3 regions of the Cellulomonas palmilytica genome follow, and region 3 is predicted to be linked to each of the others. Evidence: riboswitches for the same ligand, from Rfam matches in the RefSeq annotation. Region 3 holds a riboswitch; each other region holds the start of a gene.
The links. A riboswitch is a leader RNA that binds a small molecule or an ion and turns the genes downstream of it on or off. The one in region 3 is predicted to bind S-adenosylmethionine.

Region 1 (3,262 bases), 810 kb from region 3:
GGTGGGACTCGAGCCAGCGCGCGAGCGTGAGCGCGGACGCGGCCTGGTGCCGCACGCGGATCGACAGCGTCTCGAGGCCCTTGAGCAGCACCCACGCGTTGAACGGCGACAGCGACGGCCCGGTGTTGCGGACGAGCGTCTGGACGGGTCCGTTGACGAAGTCCGACGAGCCGAGGATCGCGCCGCCGAGCACACGGCCCTGCCCGTCGATGTGCTTGGTCGCGGAGTACACGACCACGTCCGCGCCCAGGTCGAGCGGTCGGGAGAACACGGGCGTCGCGAATACGTTGTCGACGACGACGACCGCGCCGGCGGCGTGCGCGAGGCGCGAGACGGCCTCGATGTCGACGAGGTCCTGCATCGGGTTGGACGGCGTCTCGAAGAACACGACGTCGGCCGGGGTCGCGAGCGCCTCCTCCCACTGGGAGAGCACGTGGCCGTCGACGTAGTCGGTGCGCACGCCCCACCGGGCGAGGATCTCGTCGAAGATCACGACGCTCGACCCGAACAGCGCGCGCGCCGCGACGATGCGCGACCCGGACCCGACGAGCGCGGCGAGCGCCGTGAACACCGCGCTCATGCCGGTGGCCGTGGCGTAGCAGGCCTCGGCCCCGTCGAGCAGCCGCAGGCGCTCCTCGAACGTCGAGACGGTCGGGTTGTTGTAGCGCGAGTACAGGAACCGGTCGACCTCGCCCGCGAACGCGGCCTCGGCCTGGCCCGCGGAGTCGTACGTGAAGCCCTGGGTGAGGAACAGGGCCTCGCCGAACTCGCCGAACTGCGAGCGGACCTGACCGCCGCGCACCGCGAGCGTGTCGGGGCGCAGCGTCGAGCGCTCGACGCGCCGGGAGTCCCAGTCGCCGGGGCCCGGGACGTGCGCGCTCACGCCTGCCGCCAGGGCAGACCCTCGGCGCGCCAGCCCCAGTGGCCGCGCTGCCCGTCGGGTCCGACGTCGCCCTCGAACCCGCGCAGCACGTTGTAGGCGGGGCCGTAGCCGGCAGCGGTCGCGGCCTGTGCGGCGGCCACGGAGCGGACGCCCGAGCGGCACAGGAACACCACGGGCCGGCCGTCGCCGGGCTGCAGCCCGGTGGCCGCGAGCTCGTCGAGGAACGTGGGGTTGGGCCCGGCGGGGGTCAGCCACTGGACGAACGCGGCGCGGTCGTCGGCGTCGGCGGCGTCCGGGACGCCGATCTGCTGCCACTCGGCCTCGGTGCGCACGTCGACGAGCAGCGCGCGCTCGTCGGACGTCACGAGGTCCCAGGCCTCCTGCGGGGTGAGGTCGCCTGCGTAGGGTTCGGCCATGTCGCTCCTCCATCGGTCCTGGCGGTAGCACCCTCGGCCAGGCGCGGGGCCTGCGGGTTGCTGCGGCGTCGTCGAGCCAGATCTCTCGGCCGCTCTGGATGGTGCGAGGAGACTAACGCCGGTCCGCCGCAGGTATCCACCTCGTGGACACACCGTCCCGTGTGACGAGACGGACGCGCGTCTGCGTTGACAGCCGCTCGTCCGGCTCGTCACCCTTTCGGTCAGGTCATGAGTGCCAGCGCGAAGCCCCGGCTCGCTGGCCGGCAACCCTCCTCCGCGGTGGGGTGCCCCGGGTGACGACCAGGCCGTGCACCGACCGGTGACGGCAAGCGCGGGACGCCCGACCCCGGAGTCCCCGGACCCACGGAGGTACCCCCGTGACCGCTCTGGCCGAGACGACGTCCTGTCCGACGACGGGTGCGACGACCCCGACGACGACCCCGGCGGGCGCCGTGGAGCCCCTGCTGCCGGTGGTCGGCGCCAGCACCACGGTGCCGCTCGTCGACGGCACGCAGCGCGTCTACGCGAACCTCGACTACGCGGCGAGCGCCCCGGCGCTGCAGGCCGTGGCCGACCGGGTCGCGGAGGTGCTGCCGCTGTACGCGTCGGTGCACCGCGGCGCGGGGTACCTCTCGCAGGTGTCGACCGCGCTGTACGAGTCCGCGCGGCAGACGATCGCGCGGTTCGTCGACGCGCGCGAGGACGACGTCGCGATCATCACGCGCAACACCACCGACTCGCTCAACCTGCTCGCGGGCGTCGTGCCCGCCGGCGAGCGCGTCCTGGTGCTCGACCTCGAGCACCACGCGAACCTGCTGCCGTGGCTGCGCTCGTCCGACCCGCAGGGCCGTCGCACGACGATCCTGCCGATCGCCGAGACGGTCGCGGCGACGCTCGAGTCGCTGCGCACCGAGCTCGCCGCGCGGCCGTACGCGCTGGTCACGGTCTCGGGGGCGTCCAACGTCACGGGCGAGGCGCTGCCCGTCGAGCAGGTCGTCGAGATCGCGCACGCCGCGGGGGCGCGCGTCGCGGTCGACGGGGCCCAGCTGGTCCCGCACCGCGGCTTCTCGCTCGCGCGCTCGGGCGCCGACTACGTCGTGTTCTCCGGCCACAAGATCTACGCGCCGTTCGGCGCGGGCGCGCTCGTCGGCCGCCGCGACTGGCTCGACACGGGCACGCCGTACCTCGCAGGGGGAGGTGCGGTGCGCGACGTGCGGACCGATCGGACGGTGTGGCAGCCGGCCCCGGCGCGCCACGAGGCCGGGTCGCCCAACGTCATCGGCGCGATCGCGCTCGCCCAGGCGTGCGACGCGCTCGCGGCGCTGCCCGACGGCGCGCTCGTCGCGCACGAGCAGGCGCTGCGCTCGCGGCTCGTCGCGGGTCTCGAGCAGGTGCCGGGCGTGCGGGTCGCGAGCATCTGGCCGGACTCGGCCGAGCCGGTGGGCGTCGTGACGTTCACCGTCGAGGGCCACGACCCAGGCCTCGTCGCGGCGTACCTCGCCGCGGAGCACGGCATCGGTGTGCGCGACGGTCGGTTCTGCGCGCACCCGCTGCTCACGCGCCTGGGGGCGAGCAACGGCGCGATCCGCGCGTCGGTGGGTGTCGGGACGCCGAGCGAGGCGGTCGACCGGCTCGTCGCCGCGCTGCACGCCTACGTCACGGACGGGCCGCGCTCGCGGTACGCGATCGAGGACGGCTGCTGGGCGGTCGTCGACGACACGCGTCCGCTGCTCGCGGTGCACGGCCTGGACCACCTGGCCGCGACCGCCGCGGCCGCGTGCGGCCCCGCGCTGGACTGAGCAGCCGGGGTCAGGGCGCCAGGACGCGCGCGGCGCGCGTGAGCATGCTGCGCACGACGTGCGGGTGCAGCGCGCGCACGGGCAGGAAGTAGAGCCGGCCGCGCCGGTTGTGGACGCGCACGTTCGTCGTGACCGCGACGAGGCCCGCCCGCGCGTCGACCGCG
Region 2 (3,262 bases), 850 kb from region 3:
GTCGCGAGTGCCGGGGTTCATGCTCGCGAAGCTGGCGATCTCGGCCGAGGTCCAGGGCCGTGGCCTCGGCCGGGACCTCCTGGTCGACGCGCTCGAGCACATCTGCGAGGCATCCGACCTCGTGGGTGGCCGTATCGTCGTGGTCGATCCGGTCGACGACCGCGCGGCGAACTTCTACGCAAGGTACGGCTTCTCGTCCATCGTCGGGTCCACGCGGATGTACCTGCTCGTCCCGGACGCGAAGGCCTCCCTCGGCCTCGCGTGACGGCCCTCTCGCAGCAGACCCGGCCTGCCCTGACGCACGCGTGGACCCCCGGACCGGTGCGGGCCGGGGGTCCCCGTGCGTGTGGCCAGGTGGGTGGCCGACGTCAGATCGCGGAGTGCTCGCCGATCCGGTGGTAGGTCCGGTCGTGGTAGACGAGCGGCGACGAGGCCTCGAGCCCGGTGCGGTGCGCCGTCTCGGGCTCGACCCGCGCGGACGACGAGATCGCCTCGACCGAGACGAGGTAGCTCGACCCGACCGGCGTGCGCTGCACGACGCGCCCGCGCACCCAGGACAGCGCGCCGTCGATCACGGGCTCACCCGTCTCGAGCGCGGTCCAGCCGCCGGCCGCGAACCGGTCGATGCCGCTCGTCGCGAACCGGGCGGACACGTCGTCCTGGTGGTCGGCGAGGAAGCTGAGCGCGAGCGTGGTCGCGCGCGAGACCGCGGGCCACGAGGACGACGACGACGCGAGCGAGAACGCGAGCAGCGGCGGCTCGGCGGACACCGAGATCACGGACGTCGCGGTGAACCCGACAGGTCGGCCGTCGGGGTCGCGCAGCGTCACGACGACGACGCCCGCGGGGTGCCCGCGGAACACGGCCTTGTACTCGTCGGGCGACAGGCGCGTCTCCGGCGCGGCCCCGGTGCGGGGGCGGGCGATGGGCTCGGCAGTCATCGGGCTGCCTCCGCGAGGTCGAGGTCCGCGGCCGACTGCCCGACCGGCTGCCCGACCGCGCGGCGCAGCGCGTCACCGCCGCGCGCGAGCCACGCGTCCACGGCGCGGTCGAGGCCGGCCGGGTCGGCCAGGTCGGCCTCGGTGACCGTGAGGGCGCGGGTCGGGACGACCGCGCCGAGCTCGACGAGTACCGGCCGCAGGTGCACCTCGCCGACGAGCGCGTGCGCCGGGTTGCCGGACACGACGAGCGGCACGACGACGACGCCCGCGAGCCCGTCGGGCCCGTACAGGTCGAGGAAGGACTTCAGGAGGCCCGTGTAGGAGGCCTTGTAGACCGGCGTCGCGATCACCGCGACGTCGGAGTCCGCCAGCGCGCCGAGCGCGGCGTCGACCCGGGGTCGCTGCCCGGCGAACAGCTCGCCGGCGACGGCGGCCAGGTCGACCGTGGTGGTGACCGTCCCGCCGACGTGGGCGGCGACGGCCTGGGCCGCGGTCCGGGCGGCCTGCAGGGTGCGCGATCCCTCGCGCGGGTTGCCCGCGACCACCACGACGGTGGGCTCGGGGCGGGATGCTGGTGCGTCGGTGCTCATGGTCCCTCGCAATCGTTCCGTCACGTTTGCCGGCCCGTGGGCCGACCAGGTCGTCCCCCGGAGCACCCCGCGCGTGACCGGGGTTGCCGACCAGCGAGCCGGGGCTTGGCGCTGGTTCTCGTGACCTGGGGAGGGGTATAGCAGCGCTCGCAGAAATGGATACTGGATCAGTCGGAAATCTCGTCAGATGGACGCCGGACAGGCCGTCAGGCCGGCCCGGGCGGCAGGTTGACGAACTGGAACTGCCACTGCGCGGGCCGGTCGCGCGGGACCATCACGGTCGTCGCGCCCGCGTCCCACGTCGACGGCACCAGGAACATCGCGTCGGGTCCCTGCACCAGCAGCCGCAGCCCGCGGTGCCGCCACCGCGGGGCACCCGAGCCGGCGCACTCCTCGTCGACGACCGGGCCCGCACCGGGGTCGTCGCGGGCGCACAGGTCCTCCACCCCGACCGCCGGGTTCGTCAGGCGCAGCGGCGTCGTGGTGTCCAGCACGACCAGCGGCAGCTCGTCGAGGTCCCGCGCGGTCCGCTGCGCGAACCCGATGCCCGCCCACCCGGCCGTCACCGACACGACCCACAGCACGGCCGCGACGACGAGCGCCCACAGCCCCGCAGCGACGCCCACCGGGCGCGACGGCACGTGCCGCAGCGCACCGGCCGTCAGCGCGGCTCCCACTGCGATCACCGACGCCGCGATCACCTGCAGCCACACCCAGTCCTGCAACCACGCGTACGCGAGCAGCAGCACCACACCGCCCGTGAGCACCGCGGCCCCCGCGCCGACCGCGAGCCGCGCACCCCGCGCCACGCGCTCGGCCCCGGCGGTCGTCGCCCGCAGCGCCCGCGCTCGCGCGTCCACGCGCGCGTTCAGCGACGCGACGCCGACGAACGCGGTGGTCAGCACCACGAGCGGCACCGCGAGCGAGCGCGGCGAGCGCATGACGATCTCGCGCGGCGAGAGCCCCACGGTGTCCACGTCGAGCCCGAAGTACCAGAGCTCGGAGCGCGTGAACACGTAGCCGTAGTAGAAGAGGAAGCCGGACACGAGCGTCACGGGCGCGACGAGCTGCGTGACGAGCGTGGCCCACGGCGGGAGCCCCCGGCGCGGCGGGGTGTCGGACGACGCTGAGGACGCCGGCGACGTCACGGCACGGCCTCCGGCTCCACGGTGGGTGTCGGCCCGGTCGGCGGGTCGACCGCGAACGAGGTCGGGGTCTCGACGGGGCGGTCGTCGTCCGGGACGACCGGCACGGGCCCCGCGGGTGCCGCCTCGGCCATCGCCGCCGCGGCCGAGCGGCACGCCTCCTCGCCGACGGCGGGCGTGCAGCGCAGCGCACCGGACGCCGACAGGTGCGCGGTCACGTCCACGGCCGCCGGGTCGACGGGCTCCAGCACGACGAGGCAGCTCGGCGACCCACCCGCGAGCGGACCCGCCGAGCACCGCGGCGCGTCGAGCCCCGGGCACGGTCGGACGCTCTCGCGCCACGTCGCGTCGAACGTGAGATCCACCACGAACTCCATGCCCTCGGCGAGCGGCTCCGCCTGCCACACGAGCAGCCCGCAGGACGCCTCGCCGTCGAAGTCGAGCTGCCCGACGAGCGGCGCCGCGGTCACGATCACGACGACGTCGTCGGGCGGGTCCTGCGTCGGCTCGCCGCCGCGCGTCGTCGTCGTCCCGCCCGTCGTCCCGCCCGTCGAGGAGGTGCCCGACGCGGACGCCGTCGCGGTGC
Region 3 (3,262 bases):
TCGAGCTGCTCGAGGACCTGGAGCTTCGCGTCCAGGTCCGCGCGCCAGATGTTGTGGCCGTCGATCACGCCCGCGACGAGCGTCTTCGACTCCAGGCCCGCGACCGCCTCGGTGGGCGCGGAGCCCTTGACCAGGTCCAGGCCGATCGCCTCGACGTCGCTCGCCGCGAGCACCGGCAGCGCCGCGCCCAGGTCCCCGTACGGGGCGGCGACGAACAGCGCGGGGCGCTGCGGGCGCGCGAGCTCGGTCGACAGCACGCGGTAGGCGTCCGCGGTCGCCGCGAGCAGCCGCTCGACGGGCACGTCGATGCTCTCCGAGACGAGCGCCGGCTCGTCGAGCTGCACCCACGTCGCGCCCGCGGCCGCGAGGTCGCGCAGCAGGTCCGCGTACACCGGCAGCAGGTCGTGCAGGCGGTCGATCGGGGAGAAGTCCGCGGGCGAGCCCTCGGTCGCCTTCGCGAGCGCCAGGTACGTCACGGGGCCGACGACGACCGGGCGGGTCAGCACGCCGTCGGCGAGCGCCTCGACGAACTCCGCGACCGGGCGCGTGCCCACGTACGAGAACGTCGTCTCGGGGCCGATCTCCGGGACCAGGTAGTGGTAGTTCGTGTCGAACCACTTGGTCATCTCGAGCGGCAGGTCGTCGCCGCGGCCGCGCGCGACCGTCGAGTAGCCCGCGAGGTCGAGCGTGCCGTCCTCGCCGACGAGGTCCGCGAACCGGGCCGGGATCGCGCCGACGACCGCGGTCGCGTCGAGCACCTGGTCGTAGAACGAGAACGCGCTCGGGATCGCCGGGACGTCCGTCGGCAGGCCGAGCTCGACGAGCCGGTCACGCGTGCGCTTGCGCAGCGCCGCGGCGGTCGCCTCGACCTCGTCGGCCGTGGACCTCCCGGCCCAGAAGGCCTCGATGGCCTTCTTGAGCTCGCGGCGCGGCCCGATGCGCGGGTAGCCCAGCACGGAGCCGGTCGGGAACTGCGGGGTCTCGCTCATGGGGTCCAGCCTTCGTCTCGTGGTGGTGCGGGGTTCGGGGGGACGACGAGGGGTGCGGCCTCAGCGGGCCTTGCCGTCCAGCTGCGCGCCCTCGAGCAGGTCGAGCGCGGCCTCGTGCTTGTTGTAGGTGTAGACGTGCACGCCGGGCGCGCCGCCGTCGAGGATGCCCTTGACGAGGTCGACGCCCGCGCGCGTGCCGATGCGGTGCCGCGCCAGCGGGTCGTCCGCCGCGCCCAGCGCGTCCAGCAGGTCCCGCGGCACCGGGACACCCGTGAGCTCCTGCGTGCGCAGCAGCCGGGCCGGGTCGGTGAGCGGGATGATCCCGGGGATGATCGGGATCACGACGCCCGCGTCACGTGCCTCGGCCACCAGGCCCAGGTACGCCTCGGCGTCGTAGAACACCTGCGTGATCGCGAAGTCCGCGCCCGCCTGCTGCTTGGCCAGCAGGGAGGCGACGTCCTGCGCGCGCGTGCCGCCGGTGGCCGCGTTGCCGCGCGGGAACGCCGCGACCGCGACCGACAGCGGACGCACGCGAGCGCGCACGGCCTGCGCGGGGCTCGCGCCGCAGCGGCGCGACTCGATGTCCCGCAGGAGCCCGACGAGCTCGCTCGCCGTCTCCAGGCCCTCGGGGTGCGCCTGCCAGTCGGTCTGCCCCGCGGGCGGGTCGCCGCGCAGCGCGAGGAACGAGCGCACGCCCTCGTCGAGGAACTCCTCGACGATCGTCGTGATCTCGTCGCGGCTCGTCCCCACGCACGTGAGGTGCGCGATGGGGGACAGCGACGTCTCGCGCAGCAGGCGGGACACGAACGCGCGCGACGTCTCGCGCGTCTTGCCCGACGCGCCGTACGTCACCGAGACGAAGTCCGGGTGCAGCGACTCCAGCTGACGGACCGTCTCCCACAGCCGGGGCGCGGCCTGCGGGTTGCGGGGCGGGAAGAACTCGAACGAGAGCGTCGGGCGGTCGAGCGTGCCCAGCGGGCGCGGCTCGGGCGCCACGTGCGCCGCGGGCGGGTTCACGGTTGCCGCGCTCACGCCAGCGGTCCGTTCAGACACAGGGTCTGCGACATGTCGACTCCATCGGTCCTGGCGGAAGCACCCACACCCTCGTCGCGGAGGGGGGTTGCTGCGGCGTCGACGAGCCAGGTCTCTCGGCCGCTCTGGATGGTTGGCGTGATCGTAGGCCGGGAGCCCACATGCTGACCACGACTTCTCACTTACCGAGACGGTCGGATCGTCCAGCGGACGGCCGGACGACGAGCCGCAGATCAGACGGGGTCGCGGCGGCGGAGGGCCGCGGGACGGGCGCGGGACTCGCGCGGGACGGTGCGGCCGCCGCGGGTCCCGGGACAGGGCCGCCACGGCACCGGCCGGAGTCCGGTCACGGCTCGCCGGAGCGGTCGGGGGAGTGCAGGTCAGGCGAGGGGGCGAGGCCGCTGGTGCGGGATCTCGCCCCACGGCGGGGTCCCCGTCACCGTCGACAGCAGACCGGCCTCGACCGCCTGCAGGACCTGCGCGTCCGGCGGGACCGACCCGCCCAGGGCGTCCCGCGCGCCGCGGACGGCGTCCAGGCCGCCTTCGGGGTCGGGCATCTCGGTCATGCGCGGAACTGTAATCGCCGCGCACGATCAGGCGAAGCCCCGACGGGCGGATCACCCGAGGGGAGCACGCACGGGGGTCATCCGTGCGGGCGGCACCTCGACGGACGGACGCCGCGGGCAATCGCGTGACACCGGCCGACGAGCACGCGCTGACCTGCGACTCCGTCCGCCCGGACCGTCACCCGAACGCCACACGCGGCCCACCCGCGTCAGCGCCGCCGTTCGGACACTTCACCCGCGGGCGGACGGGCAGGTCGCCAGGTGGTCGTCGACGAGCCCGCACGCCTGCATCGCCGCGTACGCGGTGGTCGGCCCGACGAACCGGAACCCCAGCGACTTCAGCTCGCGCGCCAGCGCGCGCGACTCCGGGGTCACGGCGGGGACGTCCGCCCAGGACGCGGGGCGCACGTGCTGCGTGCGGTCCGGCGCGAACGACCAGAGCAGCGCGTCGAGCGTGCGGCCCGACTCGTGCAGCGCGAGCAGGGCGCGCGCGTTGGCGATCGTCGCCTCGATCTTCTGCCGGTTGCGCACGATCCCCGCGTCCGCGAGCAGCCGCTCCACGTCGTGCTCGTCGTACCCCGCGACGACCTGCGGGTCGAACCCCGCGAACGCCGCCCGGAACGACTCGCGCTTGCGCAGCACCGTGATCCACGCGAGCCCCGACTGGAAGCCCTC

Region 1: another riboswitch for S-adenosylmethionine. It lies ahead of F1D97_RS00445 (aminotransferase class V-fold PLP-dependent enzyme); the one in region 3 lies ahead of F1D97_RS04285 (methylenetetrahydrofolate reductase).
Region 2: another riboswitch for S-adenosylmethionine. It lies ahead of F1D97_RS00275 (NADPH-dependent FMN reductase); the one in region 3 lies ahead of F1D97_RS04285 (methylenetetrahydrofolate reductase).

Annotation. Positions count from the first base shown of each region.
Region 1 covers NZ_CP062221.1:79,100-82,361, reverse strand. The annotation lists gene F1D97_RS00455 (O-succinylhomoserine sulfhydrylase) at 1-883, opposite strand, end outside; gene F1D97_RS00450 (rhodanese-like domain-containing protein) at 880-1,299, opposite strand; SAM riboswitch class I at 1,306-1,404, opposite strand; SAM riboswitch class IV at 1,524-1,637, shown strand; gene F1D97_RS00445 (aminotransferase class V-fold PLP-dependent enzyme) at 1,677-3,098, shown strand; gene F1D97_RS00440 (DUF2867 domain-containing protein) at 3,109-3,262, opposite strand, start outside.
Region 2 covers NZ_CP062221.1:40,794-44,055, reverse strand. The annotation lists gene F1D97_RS00285 (GNAT family N-acetyltransferase) at 1-265, shown strand, start outside; gene F1D97_RS00280 (flavin reductase family protein) at 369-941, opposite strand; gene F1D97_RS00275 (NADPH-dependent FMN reductase) at 938-1,531, opposite strand; SAM riboswitch class IV at 1,549-1,657, opposite strand; gene F1D97_RS00270 (hypothetical protein) at 1,738-2,679, opposite strand; gene F1D97_RS00265 (hypothetical protein) at 2,676-3,262, opposite strand, start outside.
Region 3 covers NZ_CP062221.1:890,470-893,731, forward strand. The annotation lists gene metE (5-methyltetrahydropteroyltriglutamate--homocysteine S-methyltransferase) at 1-989, opposite strand, end outside; gene F1D97_RS04285 (methylenetetrahydrofolate reductase) at 1,050-2,021, opposite strand; SAM riboswitch class I at 2,061-2,157, opposite strand; gene F1D97_RS04290 (hypothetical protein) at 2,402-2,587, opposite strand; gene F1D97_RS04295 (DNA-3-methyladenine glycosylase I) at 2,819-3,262, opposite strand, start outside.